DNA from 2 places in the Streptomyces sp. NPDC093600 genome. Region 2 is predicted to be linked to the other one. Evidence: predicted binding sites of a transcription regulator. Region 2 holds the regulator's gene; the other holds the start of a gene.
The links. Region 2 encodes HrcA, which represses chaperone genes, less so after heat shock. Its sites were predicted from a motif close to TTNGCACTCNGNNNNNCNGAGTGCNAA; they were not measured.
Positions count from the first base shown of each region.

Region 1: groL (chaperonin GroEL) is a predicted target of HrcA. The motif match lies at 4,763-4,789, and genes of this name have one in related genera.

Region 1 is NZ_JBIWIU010000001.1:123,518-130,968, reverse strand. It holds gene ACIRB4_RS00685 (hypothetical protein) at 1-1,193, shown strand, start outside; gene ACIRB4_RS00680 (hypothetical protein) at 1,183-2,874, shown strand; gene groL (chaperonin GroEL) at 2,970-4,598, opposite strand; gene ACIRB4_RS00670 (cold-shock protein) at 4,909-5,112, opposite strand; gene ACIRB4_RS00665 (MoaD/ThiS family protein) at 5,497-5,775, opposite strand; gene thrC (threonine synthase) at 5,802-7,109, opposite strand; SAM riboswitch class I at 7,128-7,281, opposite strand; gene ACIRB4_RS00655 (glucosyl-3-phosphoglycerate synthase) at 7,403-7,451, shown strand, end outside.
Region 2 is NZ_JBIWIU010000002.1:148,891-156,341, reverse strand. It holds gene ACIRB4_RS06330 (nitronate monooxygenase) at 1-317, opposite strand, end outside; gene dnaJ (molecular chaperone DnaJ) at 418-1,557, opposite strand; gene hrcA (heat-inducible transcriptional repressor HrcA) at 1,558-2,574, opposite strand; gene ACIRB4_RS06315 (MBL fold metallo-hydrolase) at 2,739-3,458, shown strand; gene ACIRB4_RS06310 (DUF3097 domain-containing protein) at 3,469-4,272, shown strand; gene hemW (radical SAM family heme chaperone HemW) at 4,407-5,639, opposite strand; gene ACIRB4_RS06300 (AMP-dependent synthetase/ligase) at 5,730-7,451, opposite strand, start outside.

The DNA of each region.
Region 1 (7,451 bases), on a different contig from region 2:
ACCCGGCGACCGGCGAGCGCACTCCCGCCGCCGAGGGCACCTCGGTCAAGGTCACGCTGAACCTGCGCGACGCCTACTCCGCGGTGCGGAGCACCACAGCCCTGGCCACCACCGGGGCCGACGGCGCCTTCGCGCTGCCCGTCACCCCGGACGCCGAGATCACCGGCGGTTCCGCGGTGGTCCACTCCACGGCGGCCGACGTCGACCCGGACGACGCCCGCCCGCTGCCCACCGTGGGCGTCGAGAAGCTGACGTACCGGATCACCTCCGACACCGACAGGTACCGCGTCCACGCGGGCACCGACGTCAAGGTGACCGGCCGCGTGGAGCGCCTGACGGAGGAAGGCTGGCAGCCCTTCGCCGGTGCTCCGGTGGTCTCCACCGGCAGCGAGCCGCTGTCGTACGACACGGCCCTGCGGAACCAGATCGGCTCCGGCACCACGCTCGCGGACGGCTCCTTCACCTTCGCGGCCCGGCCCGCGTACTCGACGACCGGCGTCTACACCGGCCTGCGCCCCTCCGTGTACTACGGCAAGGGCAACGACCGTCCGTACGACGTGGCCGGGATCGCCGTCCCGCAGCAGTTCTCGTACGCCGACGCCCGCATGACCCTGGACGAGTACGGCAAGCTCACCGCGACCGGCCGGCTGCACACCACCGCCTCGGTGACCTGCTACGACAAGCCCGACTGGGTCGCCCTCCAGGCCTCCCTGGACAACGGCCGCACCTGGCGCAACATGGCGTCCCAGGCCACGCAGTACTGCAGCTCCTACTCGTTCGAGGTGTGGGGCCACACCAACGCCCTGTACCGGATCTACCACCCGGAGACGGACCGTTTCGTCACCAAGACGAGCACCCCGGTCCGCCTGGGCCGCACGCCCACCCGGATCGTCAACGTCACCATCACCCCCTCCCGACCGCGGGTCAACGGCACCATGACGGTCAAGGGTCTGGTGCAGCAGAAGGTGAACGGTGTCTGGAAGGCCATGCCGGGCGCGCGCCTGACGCTGCTCGCCAAGCCCAAGGGTGACCCGACCTGGTACTGGGCCAAGAAGGACGTGCCGACGAACTCGTACGGCAACTTCGGCTTCAGCACCGTCAACTACGGCGACGCCACCTGGATCCTCGTCCTGCAGTCCAAGAACGGTTACTTCTACAGCGAGTCGAGGACGATCTATGTCGATGCGCTCTGATCTCCGACGGCTCTCCGCCGTCTCCCTCGTCACGGCGCTCTCCCTGGGCATCTCCCTGGGCGCCGCGACGACCCCCGCCCTCGCCGAGGACCCCGCCCCCGCGCCCACCCCGGTGGGCGTCGGCCGGGCCGTCACCCAGGACGACCAGCGCGGCTCCTTCAAGGTGAACGCCTGGACGGACGCCCCGCAGGCCACGGTCACCGCCGTCTCCGCCAAGGTCCGGCAGGGCGACACCGTCCTCGCCGACGTCCCGGCGCTGATCCAGTCGACCCCGGGCACCTTCACCCTGCCCGCGGACGCCACGCTCAAGCTGACCGAGGACGGCGGCACCGTCCCGTCCCTCGGCAAGTACGCCATCGACGTCACCGCCACCGACTCGCTCGGCAACACGGTGACCCGCGCGAACGCCGGCACGCTGAACTTCACCCTGCGGCCGCTGCTCACCTTCGCCGTCGGCAAGCCCGGCTGGAACGACCCGTACATCCGCCCGCAGGGCAAGCTGAACGGCGTCCAGCCCGGCTCCGGCGACGTCGTGCCGCTGCCGAACCGTTCGGTCTCGTACCAGCGTTCCACGCCGGACGAGGGCCCGGCCCAGTCCGCGGTCACCACGGACACCGGCGAGTTCGCGGGCGCCCCGATCCCGGCGACGCGGCCCGGCGAGATGTACACGGCTACGTTCAGCGAGAACACCAACGAGGTCCACGGCACCGCCTCCGACCGGCGCTCCTTCTGGGAGTGGCAGTCCCGGAGGATGACGGTCACCGCCACCGCCGACAAGACGCGTGCGGTGAGCGGCGAGGTCGTCACCATCACCGGCCGGGTCACCGACCCGGAGAACGGCGGGGCCCCGCTCGCGGACCAGCCGGTGCGGGTGCGCCTGGGCGCGCCGCGCGACTACTACCACGAGGTCATCTCGTTCCCGCAGACCGTGCGGACCGATGCGGACGGCGTCTACACGGCGAAGCTGGTCGCCGCCGCCGGCCCGAACGCCTCGGGCTGGACGGTCGAGTCGGCCGACCTGTTCCAGTCCTTCTCGCCGGTCCACGGCTCGCTGGTCATGCCGCTGGACTCCCGTACCTACGTCGTCGGCTACAAGCTCGGGACGGACGCGCGCTTCACGGTGTACGGCCAGTTCCGCTCCCCGTACGAGCGCTGGTCGGGCAGCTCGTCCCAGCAGACGGTGCTCCTGGAGCAGTCCCCGGACGGGCAGACGGGCTGGAAGAAGGTCGCCTCGACCAACTTCTACTCCAACGTGCGCAACATGTTCGGCATCGCCACCTGGAACAAGGGCGGCTGGTTCCGGCTCCGGCACCTCACCTCCGACCAGTACGCGGAGTCCGTGAGCAAGCCGTTCTACATCGTCCGCACGGACAGCCGGGTCGTGGGCGTCAACGCGTCTCCCGAGCCGGTCCGCAAGGGCTCGGCGATCACGGTGACGGCCTCGCTCCAGCACCACACCGACGGTGCCTGGCGGGGTCTCGGCCATCAGCCGGTGAGCGTGTGGTTCAAGCCGTGGGGCGGGAAGACCTGGAAGCAGGTCGCCACCGGCAAGTCCGCCTGGAACGGCGCGGTCTCGCTGAAGACCACGGCGTCCGCCGACGGCTGGTACACGGTCCGGTACTACGGTGACGGGACGCACTTTCAGGCGTTCGGCGGCGAGGACTGGATCGACGTCCGCTGATCCATCCCCCTTACCCGCCTGGTACGACTGAAGGGCGGCACCCCCGTGGGGGTGCCGCCCTTCGGCGTCCGGCAGAACCGCTGATCCTCGAAGGATCAGAAGTCCATGTCACCGCCCGGCATGCCGCCCGGAGCGGCCGCGGAGGCCTTCTCCGGCTTGTCGGCGATGACGGCCTCGGTGGTCAGGAACAGCGCGGCGATGGAGGCCGCGTTCTGCAGCGCGGAACGCGTCACCTTCGCCGGGTCGATGATGCCCTCGGCGATGAGGTCGACGTACTCGTTGGTCGCGGCGTTGAGGCCGTGGCCGACGGGCAGGTTGCGGACCTTCTCCGCCACGACGCCGCCCTCGAGGCCGGCGTTGACGGCGATCTGCTTCAGCGGGGCCTCAAGGGCCAGCTTCACGATCGCGGCACCGGTGGCCTCGTCGCCCGTGAGGTCGCCCTCGAGCTTCTCGAATACCGAGGAGGCCTGGAGCAGGGCCACGCCACCACCGGCGACGATGCCCTCCTCGACGGCCGCCTTCGCGTTGCGGACGGCGTCCTCGATGCGGTGCTTGCGCTCCTTGAGCTCGACCTCGGTCGCGGCACCGGCCTTGATGACCGCAACACCGCCGGCGAGCTTCGCCAGGCGCTCCTGCAGCTTCTCGCGGTCGTAGTCGCTGTCCGAGTTCTCGATCTCGGCGCGGATCTGGTTGACGCGGCCGGCGACCTGGTCGCTCTCGCCCGCGCCGTCCACGATGGTGGTCTCGTCCTTGGTGATGACGACCTTGCGGGCGCGGCCCAGCAGGTCCAGGCCGGCGTTCTCGAGCTTGAGACCGACCTCCTCGGAGATGACCGTGCCGCCCGTGAGGATGGCGATGTCGTTCAGCATGGCCTTACGACGGTCGCCGAAGCCCGGAGCCTTGACGGCGACGGACTTGAAGGTGCCGCGGATCTTGTTGACGACCAGGGTCGACAGGGCCTCGCCCTCGACGTCCTCGGCGATGATCAGCAGCGGCTTGCCCGACTGCATGACCTTCTCCAGGAGCGGGAGCAGGTCCTTCACGGAGGAGATCTTGGAGTTGACGATCAGGATGTACGGGTCGTCCAGGGACGCCTCCATACGCTCCATGTCGGTGGCGAAGTACGCCGAGATGTAGCCCTTGTCGAAGCGCATACCCTCGGTGAGCTCCAGCTCCAGACCGAAGGTCTGGGACTCCTCGACGGTGATGACGCCTTCCTTGCCGACCTTGTCCATCGCCTCGGCGATGAGCTCGCCGATCTGGGTGTCGGCGGCGGAGATGGAGGCCGTGGAGGCGATCTGCTCCTTGGTCTCGACATCCTTCGCCTGCTCCAGCAGGGCGGCGGAGACGGCCTCGACGGCCTTCTCGATGCCGCGCTTCAGAGCCATGGGGTTGGCGCCGGCCGCCACGTTGCGCAGGCCCTCGCGGACGAGCGCCTGGGCGAGGACGGTCGCGGTGGTCGTACCGTCACCGGCGACGTCGTCCGTCTTCTTGGCGACTTCCTTGACCAGCTCGGCGCCGATCTTCTCGTACGGGTCCTCGAGCTCGATCTCCTTGGCGATGGAGACACCATCGTTGGTGATCGTGGGGGCGCCCCACTTCTTCTCGAGGACGACGTTCCGGCCCTTGGGGCCAAGGGTGACCTTGACGGCGTCGGCGAGCTGGTTCATCCCGCGCTCGAGACCGCGCCGTGCCTCCTCGTCGAACGCGATGATCTTGGCCATGTGAAGTGGTCCTCCCGGACATGGGGTGGATAACGCTCCAGGACCGCGCCGACGCCCGCGACGGACGGCCTGCGGACCCGGCGGTTCCTTGCCCCACCTGGCCGCGGGCCTCGTCTGCCCGATCCTCGTAAGCACTCTCACCTTCAGAGTGCTAACGCCAATGATTAGCACTCGCCCTAGGAGAGTGCAAGCGCCTCCCACAGATCGGGAGGCCCCGCGAGCCGTCCGGGAACGCACGAGGGGCCCGCATCCCGGTCAGGATGCGGACCCCTCGGCGTGAGTGCGTACGTGGTGGCCGATCGCGCCGTGCTCAGACGGCGAGCTTGACCATGTCCGCCTGCGGACCCTTCTGGCCCTGCGAGATCTCGAACTCGACTCGCTGACCCTCTTCAAGGGTGCGGTAACCGTCCATCTGGATCGCGCTGTAGTGGACGAAAACATCCGCACCACCGTCGACCGCGATGAAGCCGTACCCCTTCTCCGCGTTGAACCACTTGACGGTGCCCTGAGCCATGCCTAACTCCCCTATTACTGGCCCTTGCGCGGGACCGCACTTCGCGGACCCGGGTCAGACCCTGCGCCGGAACGCGTCGACCGCGGCTGAATGTATCTGCCCAACTGCCCTCTGCAACAGGTCAATCGGACGAGAATTCTGGGCACGCCGGAAAGGAGAATAAGGGAGGATTCACTGATTTCCGGGGCAAGTCGGGCCCGTCAAAGTGCGCAGAAGGTACACAACACTCGAACACTTTGGCTGCTTCTTGTCGCGCGTCGACGCATTCTCATATGCGTCCGGCATGAGCAGCGGAGGGGGCTTCCCCAACTCTACCGTGCTCAACCATGCAGAATTGCCCCCTCCGTTTCTGGCGGAGAGGGCAATTCGGGGAATCGCGGTGCGTCAGCAGCCGCCGGCGACGGCCGGGATGATCGACACGCCCGCACCGTCCGGCGTCGCCGTCTCCAGGCCCTGCTCGAAGCGGACGTCGTCGTCGTTCACGTAGACGTTCACGAAGCGGCGGAGCTTGCCCTGGTCGTCCAGGACGCGGGCCGCGATGCCCGTGTGGTTCTTCTCCAGGTCGGCGATGACCTCGGAGAGGGTCGCGCCCTCCGCCGGGACCTCGGCCTGGCCGCCCGTGTACGTACGGAGGATGGTGGGGATGCGGACCTTGACGCTCATCGGGGTTCTCCAGTCTCTCAGTCGGCTCAGTGGGCCAGGCCGGCGTCGCGGAACGCGTCGAGGCTCGGGCGGATGGTGGCGGTCGCCTGCGAGGTGTCGGCCACCGCGTCCAGGGTCTTGAGGCCGTCGCCGGTGTTGAGCACGACGGTGGTCAGCGACGGGTCGATGAGACCGGCCTCGATCAGCTTCTTCGTCACGCCGACCGTGACCCCGCCCGCCGTCTCGGCGAAGATGCCCTCGGTGCGGGCCAGGATCTTGATCGCCTCGACGACCTGCTCGTCGTTCACGTCCTCCACGGCCCCGCCGGTGCGGCGGGCGATGTCGAGGACGTACGGGCCGTCGGCCGGGTTGCCGATGGCGAGCGACTTGGCGATGGTGTTCGGCTTCTGGGGCCGTACGACGTCGTGGCCGGCCTTGAAGGCGGCCGACACCGGGGAGCAGCCCTCGGCCTGGGCGCCGAAGATCTTGTACGGCTTGTCCTCGACGAGGCCCAGCTTGATGAGCTCCTGCAGCCCCTTGTCGATCTTCGTGAGCTGGGAGCCGGAGGCGATCGGGATCACCAGCTGGTCGGGGATGACCCAGCCGAGCTGCTCGCAGATCTCGTACGCGAGGGTCTTGGAGCCCTCGCCGTAGTACGGGCGCAGGTTGACGTTGACGAAGCCCCAGCCCTCGCCCAGCGGGTCGCCGATGAGCTCGGAGCAGAAGCGGTTGACGTCGTCGTAGTTGCCCTCGATGCCGACGAGGTCGCCGCCGTAGACGGCGGCCATGACGACCTTGCCCTGCTCCAGGTCGTGCGGGATGAACACGCAGGAGCGGAAGCCGGCGCGGGCGGCGGCGGCGCCGACGGCGCCGGCCAGGTTGCCGGTGGAGGAGCAGGACAGGGTGGTGAAGCCGAAGGCGCGGGCGGCTTCGAGGGCCTGGGCGACGACGCGGTCCTTGAAGGAGTGCGTGGGGTTGCCGGAGTCGTCCTTGACGAAGAGCCTGCCGGGCTCGACACCGAGCTCGCGCGCGAGGTTGTCGGCCTGGACGAGCTTGGTCCAGCCCGGGTTGAGGTTCGGCTTGTCGGCGACGTCGGCCGGGACGGGGAGCAGCGGGGCGTAGCGCCAGATGTTGGCGGGGCCGGCCTCGATCCGCTTGCGCAGCGCCTCGGGGTCACCGGTGGGGAGGTCGTAGGCGACTTCGAGCGGGCCGAAGCACAGCTCGCAGGCGAAGATCGGGCCGAGCGGGAAGACTTCACCGCATTCGCGACAGGAAAGCCCGGAAGCGGGACCGAGATCGACCGTGCTCTGGGCGTTCGGCGTGTTCTCGGTGTTCGCGACAGTCTGTACAGCCATTGGAGGCGAGGCCCTTTCTCCTCATCTTTCCCATGGCGAATTTCGCCATGAGACGGATTTGGCACCTTCCCTAGCCGGGGACCTCGCTGGCGCGCTGTGTCGCGGACGAGAACCGACTGGAGGGTTGCCGGGGCTTCAACGGGCCGTTTCCCTCTGCCCCTCTGGATGAGCGGTATTCGGTTGTGGAACGCGGGCGGCACCCCGACATGCGTCGGGCGTCCGCGTTGTTCAAGACTGTAACCGAAGGCATGGACGGTTGAGATGGTCGTCCGAACCGCGAGATGGAGATCACCTTGCTGGATGAAGTGGAGCGCTGGCTGGCCCGGCGGTCCTGGTCCGCGT
Region 2 (7,451 bases):
CTGTCCGGGTCGCCGAGGGCGGTGTCGTACCAGGTGGCTTCGCCGGCGAGCTGGTGACCGTACATCTCGACGGCGGCGGGGTCGGCGGGCTGCCCGCTCTGCGGCATGAAGAGGTTGACGCCGAAGGGCTGCCCGGTCAGCCCGCGGACCTGCTTGATCTCCTGGTACATGCCGCCGGCGGTCTTGTAGCCGCCGGCCAGGAAACCGAGGCCTCCGGCCTCGCAGACGGCTCCGACGAGCTGCGGACAGGAGGCGCCACCCGCCATGGGGGCCTGCACGATCGGGTATCGGGAGAGATCGTTCAGTGCGGTGGACATGCAGGCATCGTGTCATGAGCGGGTACCGCGTCCGAAACGCCGAGGGCGCCCTCCGCGGTCGGCGGAGGGCGCCCTCGTACGGGCTTCTGCGGGCCGGCGTCTACCGGCCGTTGAACGCGTCCTTGAGACGGGAGAACAGGCCCTGCTGCCCCGGCTGGAACTGGCCGGTCGGCCGTTCCTCGCCGCGCAGCTTCGCCAGCTCCCGCAGCAGGCGCTCCTGCTCCGGGTCCAGCTTCGACGGCGTCATGACCTCGACGTGCACGATCAGGTCACCGCGCCCGCCACCGCGCAGATGCGTGATGCCGCGCCCGTGCAGCGGGATCGACTGGCCCGACTGCGTGCCCGGACGGATGTCGACCTCCTCGACGCCGTCGAGCGTCTGCAGCGGCACCTTGGTGCCGAGCGCGCCCGCCGTCATCGGGATCGTGACCGTGCAGTGCAGGTCGTCGCCGCGCCGCTGGAAGGTCTCGTGCGGGACCTCGTGGATCTCGACGTACAGGTCGCCCGCCGGACCGCCGCCCGGGCCGACCTCGCCCTCGCCGGCGAGCTGGATGCGGGTGCCGTTGTCGACACCGGCCGGGATCTTCACGGTCAGCGTGCGACGCGAGCGGACCCGGCCGTCGCCCGCGCACTCGGGGCACGGGGTCGGGACGACGGTTCCGAAGCCCTGGCACTGGGGGCAGGGGCGGGAGGTCATGACCTGGCCCAGGAAGGACCGCGTCACCTGGGACACCTCGCCGCGGCCGCGGCACATGTCACAGGTCTGCGCGGAGGTGCCGGGTGCGGCGCCCTCTCCGGAGCAGGTGGTGCAGACGACGGCCGTGTCGACCTGGATGTCCTTGGTCGTACCGAAGGCGGCCTCGTTGAGGTCGATCTCCAGCCGGATCATCGCGTCCTGGCCGCGGCGCGTCCGCGAGCGGGGCCCGCGCTGCGACGCCGTACCGAAGAACGCGTCCATGATGTCCGAGAAGTTCCCGAAGCCGCCCTGGCCGAAGCCACCGGCGCCACCGGCACCGCCGGAGGCCGAGAGCGGGTCGCCGCCGAGGTCGTAGACCTGCTTCTTCTGCGGGTCCGACAACACCTCGTAGGCGGCGTTGATCTCCTTGAACCGCTCCTGCGTCTTCGGATCGGGATTGACATCCGGGTGCAGCTCGCGGGCGAGCCGCCGGAATGCCTTCTTGATCTCGTCCTGGGACGCGTCGCGGCGCACGCCGAGTACGGCGTAGTAGTCCGTGGCCACTTACGACTCCGCCAGGATCTGTCCGACGTAACGTGCCACTGCGCGTACCGCTCCCATCGTTCCGGGGTAGTCCATGCGGGTCGGTCCGACCACGCCGAGTTTGGCGACTGCCTCGTCGCCCGAACCGTAGCCGACCGCGACGACGGACGTGGAGGTGAGTCCCTCGTGGGCGTTCTCGTGCCCGATCCGTACGGTCATGCCCGAGTCCTTGGCCTCGCCGAGCAGCTTGAGGAGCACGACCTGCTCCTCCAGAGCCTCCAGGACGGGCCTGATCGTGAGGGGGAAGTCGTGCCCGAAGCGGGTGAGATTGGCGGTGCCGCCGATCATCAGCCGTTCCTCGTGCTCTTCCACCAGGGTTTCCAGCAGGGTCGCGAGAACCGTCGAGACCGTGCCGCGGTCCTCCGTCTCGAAGGACTCCGGGAGATCCTGCACCAGCTGGGGCACGTCCGCGAAACGGCGGCCGACGACCCGGCTGTTCAGCCGGGCCCGCAGATCCGCCAGCGAGGTCTCGCCGAACGGCGCCGGGCAGTCGATCATCCGCTGCTCGACCCGGCCGGTGTCCGTGATCAGGACGAGCATCAGCCGGGCGGGGGCCAGTGAGAGCAGCTCCACGTGACGGACCGTCGAGCGGGTCAGCGACGGGTACTGCACGACGGCGACCTGGCGGGTCAGCTGCGCGAGCAGCCGGACCGTACGCCCGACGACGTCGTCGAGGTCCACGGCACCGTCGAGGAAGTTGTGGATGGCACGCCGCTCGGGCGTCGACAGCGGCTTGACACCGGCCAGCCGGTCGACGAACAGGCGGTAGCCCTTGTCGGTCGGGATTCGTCCGGCGCTGGTGTGGGGCTGGGCGATATAGCCCTCGTCCTCGAGGACGGCCATGTCGTTGCGAACGGTGGCGGGCGAGACGCCGAGCTGGTGACGCTCCGTGAGCGCCTTGGAGCCCACGGGCTCCTCCGTCCCCACATAGTCCTGGACGATGGCGCGCAGCACCTCGAGTCTGCGTTCGCTGAGCATGGGCGCACACCTCCAGCTGTCGTTCCGGTTGCTCCGTGTTTGGCACTCGCCCTGTCCGAGTGCCAGGAAACCCCCGGCCAGTGTACGGCGGTGGTCGTCGTTCCTGGCAAGGCGGAGGCGAGGGAGTCGCTCCTCACCCCCGCGTCAGCGGATAGCGTCGCCGCATGGATGTCGCTTGGGAAGAGTTCGGCTGGGAGCGGCTCGCGGACGGGGTCGGGCGGCGGCGACTGCCCGGCTGGGACGCCACGGTGGGCCTGGTGCTCGGTGAGAGGGCGGTGCTGCTGTACGACACGGGCGCCACGCTCCGCGAGGGCGCCGAGCTCCGGACGCAGGTGGAGGCGATGACCGGCCGCAAGGTGACGCACATCGCACTGAGCCACCCGCACTTCGACCATGTGCTGGGCACGGCGGCGTTCTCGGGGGCGGAGGTGTACGGCGCGGTGGGCGTCGACGAGCTGATGCGCCGGGAGCGGCACGCGTTGCGGGCGGACGCGGTACGGCACGGGGTCGACGAGGCCGCCGCGACGGAGGCGACCGACGTGCTGGTGGCGCCGCGCCACACGGTGTCCGGCGAGTGGACGCTGGAGCTGGGCGGCCGGCAGGTGCTGCTCGCCAATGTGGGGCCCGGTCACACGGGTCACGACCTGGTGCTTCTGGTACCCGGCGCCCCGGAGGTCGTCTTCTGCGGCGATCTGGTCGAGGAGTCCGGGGAGCCGCAGGCCGGGCCGGACGCGATCGGCACGCACTGGCCGGCGGCGCTCGACCGGCTGGTGGCGCTGGGCGGCGAGGACGCGGTGTACGTGCCGGGGCACGGGGCGGTCGTCGACGCCACGTTCGTACGGAGGCAGCGGGAAGAGCTGGCACGGCGCTTCGGAGTGTCATAACGTCGCGCGAATGCGGAGCTACAACCCGGACCTGACGCCCCCTTGGAAGAAGTCGGCCCCGGTGCCCGAGGTCCCGGCGGACGCCGACCTCGTGGTGGAGGAGGTCTCGACGGGCTTCTGCGGGGCGGTGATCCGCTGTGAGGCGGGCACGGTGACCCTGGAGGACCGATTCGGCAAGCACCGGGTCTTCCCGATGGAGCCGCGGGGCTTCCTCCTGGAGGGCCGTGTGGTGACCCTGGTGCGTCCCGCGGCGGCGGCGCCCTCCCGCCCCGCCCGTACGGCCTCGGGCTCGATCGCGGTCCCTGGCGCGCGGGCCCGGGTCGCCCGGGCGGGCCGCATCTATGTGGAGGGCCGCCACGACGCCGAGCTGGTGGAGCGGGTGTGGGGCGACGACCTGCGCATCGAGGGCGTCGTGGTGGAGTACCTGGAGGGCGTCGACGACCTGCCGTCCATCGTGGCCGACTTCGCCCCGGCGCCGGACGCGCGGCTCGGTGTGCTGGTCGACCACCTGGTGGAGGGGTCGAAGGAGTCCCGCATCGCGGCCCGGATCTCCTCCCCGGACGTCCTGGTCGTCGGCCACCCCTACATCGACGTGTGGGAGGCGGTGAAGCCGTCCTCCGTCGGCATCCCGGCCTGGCCGACCGTCCCGCGCGGCCAGGACTGGAAGACGGGCGTCTGCCGCGCGCTCGGCTGGCCGGAGAACACGGGCGCGGCCTGGCAGCACATCCTGTCGAAGGTCCGCTCCTACAAGGACCTGGAACCGGCCCTGCTGGGCCGGGTGGAAGAACTGATCGACTTCGTGACGGCGCCGTAGGGACCTGACCGGCGGAAGCCCCTTGTGGGCATCTGTTCCGCTGGGGCGGAACGGGTGGGCACAACCCACGGGGGCGGTGCCCTTCCAGGCCCCGCCCCGGGGAGCGGCGCCTTTTCCCCCGGCGGGGGCCGGTCCTAGTCCACCAGCTCCCTCACCACCGCGTCCGCCAGCAGGCGCCCCCGGAGCGTCAGGACGGCGCGCCCCGCCGCGTACGCGGCCGGGTCGAGGAGCCCCTCGTCGCGGGCGCGCAGCGACGCGGACAGGCCCTCGGGGCGCAGGAGGTCCAGCGGGCAGCCCTCACGGAGCCGGAGTTCGAGGAGCACCCGCTCCACGCGCCGGTCCTCCGCCGACAGGATCTCCCGCCCCGCGCCCGGCGACCTCCCCGACGCCAGCGCCGCCGCGTACGCCCCCGGATGCTTCACGTTCCACCAGCGCACACCGCCCACGTGGCTGTGCGCGCCCGGCCCCGCGCCCCACCAGTCGGCGCCGCGCCAGTACAGCTCGTTGTGCAGGCAGCGCCCGGCCTCCGTGGTGGCCCAGTTCGACACCTCGTACCACTCGAAGCCGGCCTCCGCGAAGACGGAGTCGGCGATCAGATACCGGTCCGCGTGCACGTCGTCGTCGGTCATCGGCACCTCGCCCCGCCGGATCCGCCGCGCCAGCTGCGTCCCCTCCTCCACGATCAGCGCGTACGCGCTGACATGGTCGGGGCCGGCGCCGATCGCCGCGTCGAGCGAGGCCCGCCAGTCGTCGTCGGACTCCCCCGGCGTGCCGTAGATGAGGTCCAGGTTGACGTGGTCGAAGCCCGCAGCCCGCGCCTCCGCCACGCACGCCTCGGGGCGCCCCGGCGTGTGCGTGCGGTCCAGGACCTTCAGGACGTGCTGCCGCGCGCTCTGCATCCCGAACGAGATCCGGTTGAACCCGCCCGCCCGCAGCTCCGCGAGGTACGCCGGGTCCACCGACTCCGGGTTCGCCTCCGTCGTCACCTCGGCGTCGTCCGCGAGCCCGAACTCGTCCCGGATCGCCGCCAGCATGCGTACGAGATCCCCGGCGGCGAGCAGGGTCGGCGTCCCGCCGCCCACGAACACGGTCCGCACCGGCCGAGGGTCGTCGCCGAGCACCTTCCGGGCGAGCCGGATCTCCTCGGCGACCTGCTCGGCGTAGTTGTCCCGGGAGGCGAGCACGCCTCCGCTGCCGCGCAGCTCGCTCGCGGTGTACGTGTTGAAGTCGCAGTAGCCGCAGCGCGTCGCGCAGTACGGCACGTGCAGATAGAACCCGAGGGGCCGCTCGGCCGCCCCTTCCAGGGCGTGCGCGGGCAGCGCCCCGGTCTCGGGCATGGGCTCACCATCGGGCAGTACGGAAGGCATGAGCCCATTGTCCCGTACCGCCCGAGGTGACCGTCCTGCCTGTGGAAAACCCGGCCGCGCCGCGCATCACACCTCGCGCGCCCCCGTCCGTCACGCCTCGCGCGCGCCTGCGTACATCTCGTCGATCAGGTGCTTGTACGTCCGCTCGACCACCGGCCGCTTCAGCTTCAGGGACGGGGTCAGCTCGCCGTGCTCGATGTCGAGGTCGCGCGGCAGGAGGCGGAACTTCTTGATCGTCTGCCAGCGCTGGAGGCCCTCGTTGAGGCGGTCGACGTACCCCTGGATCAGCTTCTCGACCTGCGGGGAGGCGACGACCTCGGCGTAGCTCCTGCCTTCGAGGCCGTTGTCGGCGGCCCAGCCGAGGATGGTGGGCTCGTCGAGGGCGATCAGCGCCGTGCAGTAGTTCCGGTCGGCGCCGTGGACGAGGATGTTGGAGACGAACGGGCAGACGGCCTTGAACTGCCCCTCGACCTCGGCGGGGGCGATGTACTTGCCGCCCGAGGTCTTGATCAGGTCCTTCTTGCGGTCGGTGATGCGGAGGTAGCCGTCGGCGGAGAGCTCGCCGATGTCGCCGGTGTGGAACCAGCCGTCGGACTCCAGGACCTCCGCCGTCTTCTCGGGCAGGCCGTGGTAACCCTCCATGACACCGGGGCCGCGCAGCAGGATCTCGCCGTCGTCGGCGATGCGCACCTCGCAGCCGGGGAGCGGCTTGCCGACGGTGCCGGTGCGGTACGCCTCGCCCGGATTGACGAAGGAGGCCGCGCTGGTCTCCGTCAGGCCGTACCCCTCCAGGATGTGGATGCCGGCACCGGCGAAGAAGTAGCCGATCTCCGGCGAGAGGGCGGCGGAGCCGGAGACGGCGGCGCGCAGCCGGCCGCCGAACGCCTCGCGGAGCTTGGAGTAGACGAGCGCGTCGGCGACCTTGTGCTTGGCGGTGAGGCCGAAGGGGGCCGAGGCGGTGCCGGTGCGCCGGAAGTTGTCCTGGGTGACCTTGGCGTACTCCCGGGCGACGCCCGCCGCCCACTGGAAGATCTTGTACTTGGCGCCGCCGCCGGCCCGGGCCTTGGCGGCGACTCCGTTGTAGACCTTCTCGAAGATGCGGGGCACGGCGGCCATGTAGGTCGGCTGGACCACCGGCAGATTCTCGATGATCTTGTCGACGCGGCCGTCGACGGCGGTGACGTGCCCGACCTCGATCTGGCCGGAGGTCAGCACCTTGCCGAAGACGTGGGCGAGCGGCAGCCAGAGGTACTGGACGTCGTCCTTGGTGACCAGGCCGGTCGCGGCGATGGCCTTGGCCATGTACGACCAGTTGTCGTGCGGGAGGCGGACGCCCTTGGGGCGGCCGGTGGTGCCCGAGGTGTAGATGAGGGTGGCGAGCTGGCGGGAGGTGATGGCCGCGACGCGCTCCTTGACCGCGTCGGGGTTCTTCTCCAGGTACGCCTTGCCGCGCGCCTCCAGGTCGGCCAGGGTCAGCACCCACTCGTCGGTCTCGACGCCCGTGGGGTCGATGACGACGACATGGTGGAGTCCCGGCAGGTCGGCGCGGCGCTCGCGGGCCTTGGCCAGCTGGGCCGCGTCCTCCGCGATCAGGACCTTCGAGTCGGAGTCGGAGAGGATGAACGCCGACTCCTCGGCGTTGGTCTGCGGGTAGACGGTGGTGGTCGCGGCGCCCGCGCACATCACACCGAGGTCGGCGAGGATCCACTCGACCCGGGTGGACGAGGCCAGGGCGACCCGCTCCTCGGGCTGGACGCCGAGGTCGATCAGACCGGCGGCGATGGCGTAGACCCGTTCGGCCGCCTGCCCCCA